2 regions of the Methylotuvimicrobium sp. KM1 genome follow, and region 2 is predicted to be linked to the other one. Evidence: riboswitches for the same ligand, from Rfam matches in the RefSeq annotation. Region 2 holds a riboswitch; the other holds the start of a gene.
What was found. A riboswitch is a leader RNA that binds a small molecule or an ion and turns the genes downstream of it on or off. The one in region 2 is predicted to bind cobalamin.
Positions count from the first base shown of each region.

Region 1: linked by a shared signal. The riboswitch ahead of ACINK7_RS17335 (ribonucleoside-diphosphate reductase subunit alpha) and the one ahead of ACINK7_RS11785 (cobyrinate a,c-diamide synthase) in region 2 are both predicted to bind cobalamin.

Region 1 covers NZ_CP173170.1:4,028,354-4,036,367, reverse strand. The annotation lists gene metE (5-methyltetrahydropteroyltriglutamate--homocysteine S-methyltransferase) at 1-806, opposite strand, end outside; gene ACINK7_RS17340 (LysR family transcriptional regulator) at 914-1,810, shown strand; cobalamin riboswitch at 2,001-2,219, shown strand; gene ACINK7_RS17335 (ribonucleoside-diphosphate reductase subunit alpha) at 2,334-5,126, shown strand; gene ACINK7_RS17330 (ribonucleotide-diphosphate reductase subunit beta) at 5,123-6,232, shown strand; gene ACINK7_RS17325 (cysteine-rich CWC family protein) at 6,298-6,570, shown strand; gene ACINK7_RS17320 (hypothetical protein) at 7,240-7,389, shown strand; gene ACINK7_RS17315 (hypothetical protein) at 7,490-8,014, shown strand, end outside.
Region 2 covers NZ_CP173170.1:2,749,896-2,757,909, forward strand. The annotation lists gene ACINK7_RS11765 (RHS repeat-associated core domain-containing protein) at 1-3,261, shown strand, start outside; gene ACINK7_RS11770 (hypothetical protein) at 3,242-3,706, shown strand; gene ACINK7_RS11775 (hypothetical protein) at 3,751-3,903, shown strand; gene ACINK7_RS11780 (hypothetical protein) at 4,100-4,351, shown strand; cobalamin riboswitch at 4,456-4,586, shown strand; gene ACINK7_RS11785 (cobyrinate a,c-diamide synthase) at 4,771-6,072, shown strand; gene ACINK7_RS11790 (hypothetical protein) at 6,219-6,353, shown strand; gene ACINK7_RS11795 (response regulator) at 6,522-8,014, opposite strand, start outside.

The sequences.
Region 1 (8,014 bases), 1.3 Mb from region 2:
GCATCGACGTGCAAACCGGCCACCGGCAAGTTGACGGTGAGATTGCGGTTTTCCACCAGTTGGCCGAAATAGGTCACCAGCAACAGCTTGACGCGGCAGGCCTGCAATTGTTGATAGGCGGTGTTAAAAGCATTTTGCCAGGCGTCATCGAGTTCGGTGACCAGAATCGGTTCGTCGATCTGCACCCATTCGACGCCTGCATTCGCCAGCGCTTCCAGCAATTGCGCGTAAACCGGCAGCAGTTTGGGCAACAGCGCCAGTTTCTCGGAGTCGTCCTTGGCCTTGCCTAACCACAAATAGGTAACCGGGCCGATGATCACCGGCTTGGCGGCGACGCCTTGGGCCTTGGCCTCTGCCAGTTGCTCCAGCAGCCGGGACGCATCCAGCTTGAATTCGGTGGCGGCGTTGAACTCAGGGACAATGTAGTGATAGTTGGTGTCGAACCACTTGGTCATTTCGCCGGCGGCGACGCCGCCGCAACCAGCGGCTTCGTCCGCGGCTTGTGCCGAACGGCCGCGGGCGACCCGAAAGTAATTGTCCAACGCGTCGCCGTGGAATTGTTGCACCCGCTCAGGCAGGTTGCCCAAGGTAAAGCTCATGTCCAGCACTTGGTCGTAAAAGGCGAAGTCGCCGACCGGCGCCCAATCCAGTCCGGCCTGCAATTGCCAATGACGCCGGCGTAACTGTTGGCCGAGTGATTTAAGATCCTCGCGCGAGGATAGACCTTGCCAGTACGACTCTAAGGCAAACTTTAGCTCGCGCTTGGCGCCGATACGGGGAAAGCCCAAATTGTGAATTTTCGTCATGAATAAATACCGTCTGTTGAATGTTTGACACAGAAAACATTGTAAACAGACAAATGAATGACGATAATCGATGATTCTTCATCAACTCATGAGATATATTCATCAATATGGAATTGATCCACCTGCGCATCCTGCTGGCGTTAAAACGCCACGGCACCCTCAGCGCCTCCGCCGAAACCCTGCATCTGACCCAATCGGCGCTGTCGCATCAAATCAAAAACCTGGAACAACGCCTGGGTGTCACACTGTGGTACAAGCAGGGCCGCTCGCTGGTATTGAGCCAGGCCGGGCGTTATATGTCCGAGGTCGCAGAATCCGTCATCGCCACCGTCGATTCGGCGGAAAACCATTTGGCGCAGCTAGCCAAAGGCAAGACCGGTAAATTGACGATAGGCATCGAATGCCATGCCTGCTACGAGTGGTTTCGCAACATTCTGCAACCCTATCTGCGCGCGTGGCCGGACTTGACCGTCGAAGTCACCTCGCGCTACCGCTTCGAATCGTTCGAAGCCATCCGCCAATACAAACTGGATGCGGTGTTGACCTCGGACCCGGTCGATAACGGCCTGCTCAGCTACCAGACGCTGTTCGATTTCGAATTGGTATTGATCGTGGCCGACAGCCATCCGCTGGCCGGCCGCGCCGAAATCAAGCCCGACGATTTGCGCGGCGAAACCGTGCTGACTTACCCGGTGGCGCGCGAGCGGCTGGACATGTTCCGTAAGGTGCTGCAACCGGCCGGCATCGAACCCGCCGCCCATATCCCGGTCGAGGAAACCGACATCATGCTGCAACTAGCCGCCGCCGGTCGCGGCGTGTGCCTGCTGCCGGAATGGCTGCTGGCCGACAAATCCGACAAACTGGGCCTGACCGGCCTGCGTTTCGCTGGTCTACCCATAGCTAAAACCATGTATTTGGCTTGTCGGCACGAGGATGCCGAGTTGGAGTATTTACGTTGGTTGGTGGAACATGCCGCGATGGCGCTAGATGACGCTTTAGCCTAGCTGCTGTCATAGATTGGCTTCAAAAGGGCCGTTAAACCTGAAAATCCTACAGTATTTGTTTGATTGGTGGCCTGGATCCAAAAGTTGGGTTTGCTTGAAGGGTCAATGAATGCACAATATGTAGACAGATTGGCCTATAAAAATCACTACATATAGTAATCCTAGCTTGACACATTCGCCATACCCGCCTAAACTACTGCGCCAAGACGGTTCCCCCCGAAGGGGATTAAAAGGGAATCCGGTCGGCGATTTTGCTTCTTTTGCATGATCGCCTGCAAGCCGGAGCTGCCCCCGCAACTGTAATCGGCGAGTTGAGGTTCACCATGTGCCACTGGACGCGAGTCCGGGAAGGCCGAACCGAAACGACGACCCGAAAGCCAGGAGACCTGCCCTCGAAACTTTAATCAACCGGGAGCGGGGTGTCTCCGAGGACGATGGCAAATAATGCGGTTCGGGCTATTTCGGCTTCCGTGTCGCGCCTGCCGTTGCGGCTTCATATCCCCGCTCCTCAATGGAGTAACCCATGGATACCGCCGCTCAACCCGCCAGTTTTTATCCCGACTCTGCCGAGTCCTTTAAACATTCAGTGCCGCGCTCGGAGGGGAACGGCTTGGAAGTCATTCGCCGCAACCGTTCCGTGGCCACATTTCAGCCGGAAAAAATCGCCATCGCGATCACCAAAGCCTTTCTCGCAGTCGAGGGCCAGCATAGCGTCAATTCGGCGCGGACTCGCGATCAGGTCGCGCAGCTCACGGCCGGCGTGGTCGAGGCATTGACTCGGCGCCTGCCGGGCGGCGGTACGATACATATCGAGGATATTCAGGACCAAGTGGAACTGGCGCTGATGCGTTCCGGCGCCCACGACGTGGCCCGCGCTTACGTGCTGTACCGCGAAAAACACGCCGAGCAACGCGCGGCCCGGCAAGCCATCGACAATGCATCACCGTCTTTGCAAGTGGACGACCACGGCCGACGCCGACCGCTGGACAGTGCAGCGTTCATCGCGTTGTGCCGCGAAGCTTGCGCCGGCTTGGCCGATGTCGATGCCGAGCGGGTCTGGACGGGAGCCCTGACCAATCTCTACGACGGCATGCCGTTGGCATCGGTACGTCAGGCCTTGGTGTTGGCGGCGCGGACCTTGATCGAAGTCGAACCGGACTACGCCAAAGTCGCCGCGCGTTTGCTGTTGAGCCATCTGCGCCTGGAAGCCACCGGCTCGGCATTGAGCCAAGCCGATATGGCCGAACGCTACGCCGGCTGCTACGCCGACTTCATCGCAACCGGCGTCGCCGCCGAGTTACTCGATCCGCGTCTGGCCGAGTTCGATCTGGAAAAACTGGGTGGAGCGCTACTGGCCGAACGCGATCTGCAATTCGATTACTTGGGCCTGCAAACCCTGTACGACCGTTACTTTTTGCATATCGACGGCCGCCGCATCGAGTTGCCGCAGTGCTTTTTCATGCGGGTGGCGATGGGACTGGCGCTCAACGAAATTGACCGCGAAACGCGCGCGATCGAATTCTACCGGCTGCTGTCCGGCTTTGATTTCATGTGCTCGACGCCGACCTTATTTAACAGCGGCACCCGTCACCCGCAATTGTCGTCTTGCTACTTGACCACGGTCTCCGACGATCTGGACGGCATTTACCAAAGCATCAAGGAAAACGCGCTGCTGCAAAAATACGCCGGCGGCCTGGGCAACGACTGGACGCCGGTGCGGGCGCTGGGCAGCCGGATCAAGGGCACCAACGGCAACAGCCAGGGCGTGATTCCATTCCTAAAGGTGGTCAACGATACCGCCGTCGCAGTCAACCAAGGCGGCAAGCGCAAGGGTGCGGTTTGCGCCTACCTGGAAAACTGGCATCTGGATTTCGAGGAATTTCTGGAACTGCGCAAAAACACCGGCGACGAGCGTCGCCGTTGCCACGACATGAATACCGCCGCCTGGGTGTCGGATCTGTTCATGCAACGGGTGCGGGAAAACGGCGATTGGACTTTGTTTTCGCCGGTGGACGTGCCGGATTTGCACGATTTGTACGGTGCGGCCTTCGCCGAGGCTTATCAAGCCTACGAGGCCAAGGCCGAGCGCGGCGAAATCAAGTTATTCAAGCGCATCGGCGCGGTGCCATTGTGGCGCAAGATGCTGACCATGCTGTTCGAAACCGGCCATCCGTGGATTACCTTCAAGGACGCCTGCAATCTGCGTTCGCCGCAACAACACGCAGGGGTAATCCACAGCTCCAACCTGTGCACCGAAATCACGCTGAACACGTCCAATGATGAAACCGCCGTTTGCAATCTGGGCTCGGTGAATCTGGCCGCGCATTTAGTCGAACATAACGGGGTTTGGCAACTGGATGCCGACAAACTGCAACGCACCATTAACACCGCGATGCGCATGTTGGACAACGTCATCGACATCAATTTCTACGCCACAGTCAAAGCGCGTAACGCCAACCTGCGCCACCGCCCGGTCGGACTGGGCATGATGGGCTTCTCCAATTGTTTGCACCAACTGGGCATCGCTTACGCCAGCCCGGAAGCGGTGGCATTCGCCGACTATTCGGCCGAATTGCTGTGTTATTACGCCTATCAGGCTTCAGCCGATTTGGCCGAGCAACGCGGACGTTACAGCAGCTTTAACGGCAGTTTATGGCAGCAAGGCGTGTTACCGCCGGATACCTTGGCGCTCTTGGCGGAAACGCGCGGCGACTTGGGTGTGCCGACCGGCGGGCAGTTGGATTGGCAAGCGTTGCGCGAGCGCATCGCCCAAGTCGGCATGCGCAACTCCAATTGCGTGGCGATTGCGCCGACCGCGACCATTTCCAACATCGTCGGCGTTTCGGCGTCCATCGAGCCCGTTTATCAGAATCTATACGTCAAATCCAATCTGTCCGGCGAGTTCACGGTGGTCAACGCCGCATTGGTACGCGAGTTGAAAGCACTGGATTTATGGGATGCGGTGATGGTCGCCGACCTGAAATACTTCGACGGCTCGCTAGCCGCCATCGAGCGGGTGCCGGCCGAAATCAAAGCCCGCTATGCCACGGCCTTCGAAATCGACCCGGAAATGCTGATCGAAGCTGCCGCCCGCCGGCAGAAATGGTTGGACCAATCGCAATCGCTAAATTTGTACGTCGCCGCGCCGACCGGCGGCAAACTGGACCGGATGTACCGACTGGCCTGGCAACGCGGCTTGAAGACGACGTATTATTTACGCACCTTGGGCGCCACCGCGATGGAAAAAACCGGCGCCGACGAAACGGCGCCCAAGGCCTGCTCGATTGCTGATCCGGATTGCGAGGCCTGCCAATGAAAACGACGTTAAGCTTTGACGATTGGGATGTTTCGGCGGCGCCGGCGATCGGTGAATTCCAGGCAACCGCCGCAATATCGGCCTCACCGGACGGTTGTACGGTGCCGCCCATCGACCCCGAACAAAAACGGGTGGTCAACGGCCAGGCCGACATCAATCAACTGGCCCCGTTCAAGTACCCGTGGGCTTGGTCGTTTTTTCTAAACGCCAACCGCAACCATTGGACGCCGCTGGAAATCTCGATGGCGCAGGATGTGCACGATTACCAGCACAAATTGACATCGGCTGAGCGCCACGTATTCGAGAACGTACTCGCTTATCTTACTACCTCCGACATCCTGGCGATGCGCAATATCGGACTGGCGGTGATGGAAAAAATGAGCGCGCCGGAACTGCAAATCTACCAGGCCCGGCAAGTTTACGAGGAAGCGCTGCACACTTGGACCTACCAGCATTGCATCGAAACCTTGGGGATCGACCAGCGCGAGATTTACAACCGCTACCGGGTGGTGCCGGAAATCCACGGCAAGATTGCCTTGGCCAACCGCCGCTTGCAGGGTGTGTTGCAATCCGACAGGCCGTTGACCGATCGCGACGCGCTGCACGAATTCGCGATGGCCTATCTGTTTTTCGCCGCCGTGTTCGAGGGCTGCTGGTTTTACAACGGCTTCAGTCCGATATTCGCGTTGCAGCGGCGAGGTTTGATGAAAGGCGCGGCCGAGCAACTGCAATACATCATGCGTGACGAAGTGCTGCACTGCGCGTTCGGCATCCGCGTGGTGCGGCAACTGCTGGATGAAGAAAACCTGACGCTCGACCCGCAAGCGCTAAGGGAAATGTGGGACGAAGCCGAAGTCGTCGAAACGGCCTATGCCGGCTACATCCTGCGCGAGCCGATCTTGGGCTACAACGCCGGATTGCACATCGAGCAATTCCGCTACGTCGCCAACCGCCGAGCCCGGCAAGTCGGCCTGACCGCACCCTTCCCCGGGGCCGAAAACGTATTGCCGTGGCTGGACGAGCAAGCCAATCTGCGCAAAGAGAAAAATTTTTTCGAAACGCGGGTGACCGAATATCAGACGGGCGGAGCTTTGGTTTGGGAATAGCCGTCGATAGCGCTCAGAACTACAAAGTCGAGTCTTAATCATGACGGCTACCATAAATCAGCTGTTTGAAGAGTAAGAAGGCGCGCGCTTTAATCGCTGAATTTCCACTGGAGAGGCCCCCCTTGTTCAGAAAAAATTTCGACAGTAAACATGAAGCGAAACATTGCCCCCGTTGTCAGGGGCAATTCATTTGCAAGGCTAATCGCATTCATCGCTGTGATTGCTCGAACATTTGTTTGTCTTTTGAAACGATTGAGTATGTCCGCCAACTTTATGACGAATGTTTGTGCCTGAATTGCTTGAAAGAGTTGGAAGCTACCGTAACGTCCCTTAAATAATAGAGTTGGCTGTTTCTTCAGGGGCTTTGCAAATTGCTGTGAAGCCGGAGACGTGAACTCAAGTCCATGCATTTACGGAAATAGGCATCAAAGTCAGCTTAGGTGCCAAAACCAGCCGCTTACAAACAATGTTTTTCATCTGTCTGAATGTCGCAAAGTGGCCGTTAGCTACGATGATCAATGGCTGCTTTGTAGACCTCTAGCTCGCAGAATTTGGATTTGGCTGACTGGCCTGTTTTGAGAAACGCGACTGGCAAGAATGGGTTCATACTTAGCCATTCGGAAATATGGGTTGAGTGGTTCTTGTGGGCCGACGAGCGACTTTACTCCGAGTCACAAAACATCCACCTCCCAAAACCCAAGCCATTGTGGCTATCACCGCCGGAAAGTCCAACACCATCATCGAATCCCCGAACTTACCCAATATGTCCACGTAATTCGATTGAAGCAGGCAACCGCATGCTGAACGGATTTATAAAGACTATACGACGGATTTGGGCTGGTTTTTACAATTGGTGGGTGAATGCTGGCTAATGAAAATTTAGCGTAATTTTTTCCGAATTCTGAGACATCCAGAAACGAAGGTCAAATCAACCCGGGCGCTACTGCTTATTTTACGCAAACATCCTTACGGCTTGCATATACACATTCATTCAATAATATCGGCCAATGAAAATGGGAAAGGGCTGGAAAAGGGAAAAGGCAGAAAGGGAAGAGATACGGAAAATGGTTTCAAAAGGAATGGAAAAAGGACAAAGGGAAGAAGGGAAGGGAGCCCTAAAGGAAAGGGGCCTATCCGGAAAAGGTAAAACCCTATGAAATCGTAAAAAGGGTTTTTTATTGTTGAAATCCCTGCAAACCCGCAGACTTCTGTGTAACAAAAGCCAGCTATCACAGAGTCGACATGATGAAAACTTCCATGAAAATCCTGTTCCAGTGCTTTGCACTATCGCTGGTCGCCGGCTGTGCCACGCAAGGCGGCAAAGCACCGAACAACGAACTTAAAACGGTCGCGCCGGCGGAAATACCCGCTCCGGAAATCAACGAAACCCGATATTCATTAATCAGCGAAAAATTCAAACCTGCCGCAGTCGTCCAAACCGGTCGCTACTCGTTTGTTCCGGCCATCCCGACGCTCCCGCAACGAGAACCGTTACAGGTCCTCATCAACGTCACCATTCCCAACGACCTGCAAACTGTCGGGGATACCGTTCATTATCTACTGAGACGAAGCGGCTATAGCGTCGAAAGTCCGCCAATTCTGAATCCACACGCTGCCAGGCTGTTCCTCAATCCGTTGCCCGACGTGCAACGGCGTCTTGGCCCCATGACCTTACACGATGCGCTGACCGTCTTGGTCACGCCGGAACTTGTGCCCATTATCGATCCCATCAGACGACGGATTAATTACGTGCAAACCGCAGAAACGCATAAGCACAATGCA
Region 2 (8,014 bases):
ACGCCCAAAGGCGTGGATCCTGTCGATCTTGGCAGCGGCGCCTATCTCAACGCCGGTACCGACTTGGCCCTGGGCGGCAACGGCCCGCGCGGCTTGCGCTTCGGACGCAGCTACAACAGCCGGCAAGTCAACGCCAATCGCGCCTTCATGGCGCCGGGCTGGAGCCACAGCTACGCCATCGAACTCAAACGCTTCAGCGACAACGACGCCGCCTTGGGACTGCGCACCCCGCAAGACGCGGCCGCCCTGATCGTCGCCGCCTACGTTGCCCGCGATCTTTTGACCGACACGCAACCCGATTTGGAGAACTGGATAACCGCCGCCTTGGTCGCGCAATGGGCCACCGACCAATTGCTGGACAACGCGGTCGCGGTCAATCTGGGCGACCGGGTGTTGAGCTACCGGCAACAACCGGACGGCAGTTACACGCCGCCGCCGAGCGTGACCACCGAATTAATCCAAAACCCGAACGGCACCTTCAAACTGGAAGAGCGCTTCGGCACGGTACTGACCTTCAACACCGACAACCGCATCCAAAGCCTGACCGACATTGACGGCAACGCCCTGAGTTTTGCCTATACCAACGGTAAACTCAGTCAAGTCGAAGACGCCTATCACCGCACGCTGACCCTGACCTATACCGACGACCGGCTGACCCAAGTCAGCGACAATCAAGGCCGAAGCGTTCATTACGATTATACCGGTGACAACCTGACCGGCTACCGCGACGCCGAAAACAAGCTTTGGCAATACGGCTACGACGACCATCACCAAATCCTGACCGTCACCGACCCGGTTGGCGTTACCATCGTCGACAACGTCTACGACGCAAGCGGCAAAGTCATCCGGCAAACCGCCCCTCGCGACAACAATACGACAGCCGTCTACACACTCCACTACACCGGCCTCTCATCCAGCGAAGAAGATCCGCTCGGCCACCGAACGACCTACCATTACGACTTCGCCGGGCGGACCGTCGCCGTCGAAAACGCCCTGGGCGAGAAAAGTGCGGTCGACTACGACGGCCAAGGCCAGATCATCCAACAAACCGACCCGCTCGGCCGCATCAGCCAGTACAGCTACGACGGCCGCAACAATCTCCGATTCAGCTGGAATCCGCTGGATGAAGCGACCGAATTCCGCTACGACGGCCAACACCGGCTGACCCGCGTCATTGACGCGCTGGGCCACGGCGCCGAGATCGACTACGATGCCAGACATCGTCCGATCCGCTTCCGCAACGGCGAAACCGATGCAAACACCGGCCGGCGGCTCCAAACCATGCAAGTTTATTATGCCAATGGCTTGCTGCAACTCGAAACCGACGCCCGGTATACCCGGACCGATTATGTCTACGACGCTTACGGTTGGCTCGACACGCAAAAAACCGGCGCGCACCCGGTCGTCGATACCGATTACAACGCCATTGGCCAACTGACCCGGCTGGCCGATCAAAACGGCACCGTGACCACCTTCGATCATTACGACCAACGCGGCTTATTGACCGAGCAGACCGACCCGCTAGGCAAAAAACGCTTCACGACTTATGACGATGCGGGACGGGTCCAAAGCCAAACCGACCGTAACGGCAACGTCACCAGTCTGGCTTACACGCCGACCAGTCAACTCAAACGCATCACTTACCAGAATGGTCGTCAGGTCGAGTTTAACTATGACAGTCGCGATAATCTCGAAACGATGACCGACCCAAGCGGGACGACGACCAACAGTTTCGACGAGTTAAACCGACTGACCGGCCACACCGACCCGAACGGCTTTAGCGTCGGCTACCAATACGACCCAGCCGGCAACCTCCAAACCCTCGCCTATCCGGGCACGAACCGCACCGTAACCTACGGCTACGACGACGCAGGCCGCCTGACCAGCGTGACTGTCGACTGGCTCAGCGGCACGCCGGCCACGACCTACCACTACGATGCCGCTGGTCGGATGGAACAGGCCGATCTTTTCAACGGCAGCGTCACCAATTACACCCTGGACAAAGCCGACCGGTTGACCGGCATTCAACACAGCGCCGACGGCCAAATCCTGGCCGACTATCAATACACCCTCGACAACAACGGCAACCGGATCAAAGCCCTCGCTCAAGAACCGCAAAAACCGGAAGCACTGATCAACCGGAGCCAAGGCTATACTTACAATGCGCAAAAGAACCGGCTGCTGACAACCCAACTGAACGGCACGGATCAGACGACCTTCAGCTACGACCACGAAGGCCGCCTATTCCGCACTCATCTACAAGGCGAAAGACCCACGTCTTTCAGCTACGACCACGCCCACCGGCTGATTCGACACGGCAACGAGCAGTATGTCTATGACGGCGTCGGCAACCGCATCCGAGCGACACGTAGCGGCACCACCACAAAATACATCGTTGATGCCGCCGGCAACTTGCTCGCCGAAGCCAATAACAGCAACCAAATCACACGGTACTATATTTACGGCCAAGGCCTGCTTGGTTTTGTCGACGCCAGTACCAACCAGCTGTACACCTACCATTTCGACGGCACCGGCCATACCATCGCCATTACCAACCAAAGCCAACAAACCGTCAACACCTATGCCTACGATCCCTATGGCAGGCTCATGGGCCAGACCGAAACGATACCGCAACCGTTCAAGTATGTCGGTCAATTTGGTGTGTTCTCCGAAGAAAACAACCTTTACTACATGCGGGCGCGGTATTATGATGCCGACATCGGAAGGTTTATCTCCGAAGACCCGATCGGATTCGAGGGTGGGTTGAATCTGTATGCGTATGCCGGAGGGAATCCGGTGATGTTTGTGGATCCGAGTGGACAATTCGCATGTGGAGGTATTTGTGTAGCAGCAATTGGAGTTGGTGTAGGCTTTATTTTCGATTATTCCGTTGAAGCCATACGAGGATCAAATAACTCGACAGCTACAACGTCAGGCAATGTTGTAGCAGGAACAGCCGTTGCCGTTACATCAAGCACCCAGTCAAAACCAAGGACGGGAATAGCTGGTGGAGGTCCATCCGGTTCTGGTACATCTGTCGCTAGTCAGTTAAATCACAATGCTGCCAAGAAGGGAATGTATTCTATTGGAACTAGAAACGCTATTAGCTCAGTCTTGCGTAAAACTCCCTATGTAGGATATGCATATGGTTCATATCAGATTGGTGAAGCGATTTATGATAGATATAACAGCTTTAGCTTAAATCAGACAGATGCTGTTGCTAATGGAGTGAATGTCAATTATGGCTCATCTAGAAAGTGATTCTATAGATAGGAAAGCCCGAGATAAGCTCGCCGAGCTTGTTAGGTGGCTTATTTCTGGTCAAATTAGTAACTTTAAATTTGAGAAAGAAACACCAAATACGGACGACCCCGGAGTTTTAGCAATTATTCATTCCTTGTGGTGCTTTTATGATGATTTTAAAGAACACAAGCTGTCCGGTGATAAGACTCTCCCGGAAACCACAAAAAATGAATTAAAGCGATGGATTGTTTTTCTGTACTCAGATGAAAAATATTTATGGCCAGAAATATCCTATCCGGGTGTTAGGCCTATTGAGCAAAATTTTGTATCAAAATTATTTAATGGTTCTGAAAAAGAAAAAAAATTCATGGAAGCTGGTGACTACTCATTATGGCCATTCTTTGATAAAGAAATGTATGATCGCGCAATGAGAAATCCTAAGTTGCTAGCATCGAAAAAATAAACCTATAATCCATGTTTCAACAAACTTAAACTCTTGAAAAGTGGGTGTTTTTAAAACGGCCCGACTTATTCAACGGCAGCGTCACCCACTACACCCTGGACAAGGCCGACCGGCTGAAAGGCATCCACCACAGCGTAGGCGGCCAAACCCTGGCCGATTACCAATACACCCTCGATAATAACGGCAACCGGATCTAAGCCCTCGCCGAAGAACCGGCTGCTGACAACTCAACTGAACGGCACGACGTAGGCCACCTTCAGCTACGACCACGAAGGCCGCCTATTCCGCACTCATCTACAAGGCGAAAGACCCACGTCTTTCACCTTCGACCACGCCCACCGGCTGGTTCGACGCGGCAACGAGCAGTATGTCTATGACGGCGTCGGCAACCGCATCCAAGCCACAAGAAACGGCCAAGTCACCAAGTACATCTACGATGCCGCCGGCAACCTGCTCGCCGAAGCCAATAACAGCAACCAAATCACACGGTACTATATTTACGGCCAAGGCCTGATCGGCTTTGTCGACGCCCAAACCAACCAACTCTCCACCTACCACTTCGACGGCACCGGGCACACCGTCGCGATCACCGATCAAAACCTCAAATCGTCAACAGCTACGCCTACGATCCGTACGGCAGGCTGATGGCACAAACCGAAATTATCGCTCAGCCGTTCAAGTATGCCGGGCATTTCGTCGTACAAGCCGAAGCTGATAACCATTTGCGCAGCTTTAACGAGTAACCTATAATCCGCAGCTTGTTTTACGGTTCCCGCACTGGGCGGGTGAAACTGGAAGCCGGTTAAAGACCGGCGCTGCCCCCGCAACGGTAGGTGATTTTTCACAAGCCCGGAGACAGGCCCTAAAACATACAGAACAGTATTGCGGTGGGCGATCTGTCAAATCTTTTTCGGTTTGTCTTCCCCTTCGTTTTTCCGTCAATCAGACTTGGAAAGGACAATCACGATGAAAACACTCGCCGGCTCTTCCGTCGTTTACTCCGCTAAATTTCTCCCGAGCTTGAGCGCCATCGTATTGGACTTGACCAAACTCAAACTCTGATCATGAACAGCACCCCATCCGTCCGTCACTGTCCGACCATGCTGATCAGCGCGCCCGCCTCCGGCCAAGGCAAGACAACCGTGACCGCCGCGCTGGCAGCCTATCACCGAAGCCGAAACCGCAAGGTCAGCGTATTCAAAACCGGCCCGGATTTCATCGATCCGCAGATTTTGGCTCATGCCTCGGGCCGACCGGTCTATCAGCTGGATTTGTGGATGATGGGCGAGGCGCATTGCCGCGACTTGCTCTATCGCGCCGCCGCCGAAGCCGATGTCATCCTGATCGAAGGCGTGATGGGTCTCTACGACGGCGACAGCAGCAGCGCCGATCTGGCGCAAGCGCTGTCGGTACCGGTCGCCGCCGTGATCGACGCGCAAGGCATGGCGCAAACTTTTGCCGCCGTCGCCTACGGTTTGGCTCATTACCGGCCGAACCTAAGGTTTGCCGGCGTGATCGCCAACAAGGTCGGCAGTCCAGGCCATGCCGGATTACTGCAAGAAGCGCTGCCCGACGACATGCCTTTGCTGGCGGCCCTATCCAAAGAAGCGGACATCGCCTTGCCATCGCGGCATTTAGGTTTACTGCAAGCGGACGAGATCGGCGACTTGAACCGAAGACTGGCGCGAGCCGCCGAATTATTGACCGAATCCGCGCCATGCCGCTTACCTGAACCGGTTGCCTTTGCCCCGGCGGCAATGACGCCGACGCCGTGCCTTCTTGCCGGCAAGCGCATCGGCATCGCCCGCGACGCGGCCTTTTCATTCATCTACCAGGCCAACCTCGATTGCTTGCAGGCCATGGGCGCCGAGCTGCGTTTCTTCTCGCCGTTGACCGACACCGAAATACCGGATGTCGATAGTCTTTATCTGCCGGGCGGATATCCGGAACTGCATCTAGCGGCACTCGCCGATAATCGCGCGATGAAACAGGCCTTGCATGACTATCACCGCGCCGGCAAACCGATTTACGCCGAATGCGGCGGTTTTTTATACCTATTGGAAACGCTGACCGACAAACAGGGGCAATCGGCCGCGATGGCTGGCCTGTTGCCGGGTCGCGCGACAATGCAGAACCGGCTGGTCAATCTGGGCATGCACAGCTTGCAGCTGGAGCACGGAGAGATACGCGGCCATAGTTTTCATCATTCGCTTCTGGAAACCGATAAGGAAGCCTCGACCGTATCGATTCCGCAACGCAATCGTAGCCAAGGCGAAAAGTTTTTCCGCGTGGGATCGTTGCAAGCCTCTTATCTGCATACTTATTTTCCGTTCAACCCGCAACAAGCCGCAGGATTTTTTCAATAACCGGATTATCGAAAGTCTGGATTGTCGGTGCCGGCGATCCTAAACAGCGTAGCCCGGATGAAGCGTAGCGCAATCCGGGATGTTCGGTGCCACGCCAATCCCGTATTCCGCTACGCTACATACGGGCTACATGCTAAGGAACGAGCATGAAACAATTTAGACAACTGTTGGAAGGGGGTTCGGTGGCTCGATTGGCAGGTGTCGGGGGCTGGGATAGCCGCCGTCAAGCCTACACGGACGTATTCACCCAGCAGCTAAATTCCATAGTTCATTGGCTATAATTAATTATCTAGGATAATTTAGGTGCTGGGTGAACGGCGGTCCTCGATAGACAAAGCCAAGGCGGTTTTTCAATCAAAAGGGAGTAATTCCTGAATGGGTCTCAGCATCTTGCCGAGGCAAAGTTTTTTCAAGCTCGAGGAATACCGGTTCGGCAGCATCGTATCATTTTATTTATCTTTACCATTCAGACGACCGATTTCGCGCAACGTATCGTTCAATACAGGCTGTAACTGTTGAATCGACTCATCTATCGTAGCTCCTTCTTCTAAAAGCTTAGACTCGATCTGTTCAGCCAACTTCCATACTTGTATCAGCGCCAAGTTTCCTGCCGTCCCTTTCAATTTATGCGCCAAGGCAAGAGCACTTTCCCGCTCTCCTTGAGCAATCATTTTGGCGATTTCGTCTCCGTCATGTCCATGCGATTCGGCAAACTTTTGTAAGTATTTATAATAAGTTGCGGCATCACCCCAATTGCTTAGACCTCTGTCTCTATCTATCATGGGAAGCTTTGAATCGTCTGCCGTAGCTGAAGCGATCGGCTCATTCTTTGAATCAGCCGTTACTTGTAATCCGGTAATGTATTGTTGCAGATAAGCGATTAATTCCTCGACATCGAACGGTTTGGCAATGAATCCATTCATCCCGGCATTGAGCGCCGCAGCCTGTTGATTCTTGAATGCACCGGCAGTCAGTGCCACGATAGGTAACTGAGTCAAGTCAAGGACTTCACGAATTTGCCGGGTCGCTTCATAACCATCCATGAGCGGCATTTGTATATCCATCAATACCACGTCGACCAAATCCGGGTTCAGTCTTAACCATTGCAAGGCCGCATGACCGTCCTCTGCCAAATAAACGGCAGCTCCTTCGGCTTCCAAAATACGCCTTGCCATATCGCGATTGATCTCACTATCATCGACCAGTAGTAGACTTAAACCGTTGAGTCGTTTCTCGGATGGCTTTGTATTATTATGATGTATAGACTTTTCGCCTTGACGACGCTGCTTGGCATCGGATACGGCATTATAGAGTGAAGAAGCGGTAATCGGTTTATGCAAGACGGCATCGGCTATTGCCACATCAGGTTCGCGTAGCAATGCATCGCGGTCATGAGCTGTGGCAATAACGATGATCGGAACATCGGCAATATCGCCAAGCTCTTGTCTTATGCGTATACCGGCTTCGAGTCCATTGACGCCGGGCATACACCAATCCAATAATAAAATATCGGGGAGTTTATTATTCCGTGCCCGTTCGATAACACGTTCTACGGCCTCTTCGCCCGACTCGACGACCTCGGGTGTCCAGCCTAAACTGCGCACCGTTGCAGCCAACATCTCCCTGGCCACGGGATGATCGTCGGCGATCAATACGTTTTGAAACGCGATGGTCGGATGCACATATTCTTGCGGCTCAACCAGTTCTATCGGTAGCATCAACCAAAACTCGCTACCTTGCCCGAGTTCGCTGTTGACGCCGAGTTCTCCGCCCATCATTTGCACCAAATGCCGGCATATCGTTAAACCTAACCCTGTTCCGCCGAAACGACGTGTCGTCGAAGTGTCTTCCTGAGAAAATGCATTAAAAATTTCGGCTTGTTTTTCAATAGGAATACCAATGCCGGTATCCCGGACGCTGAAACGCAGATAATCCTGTCCAT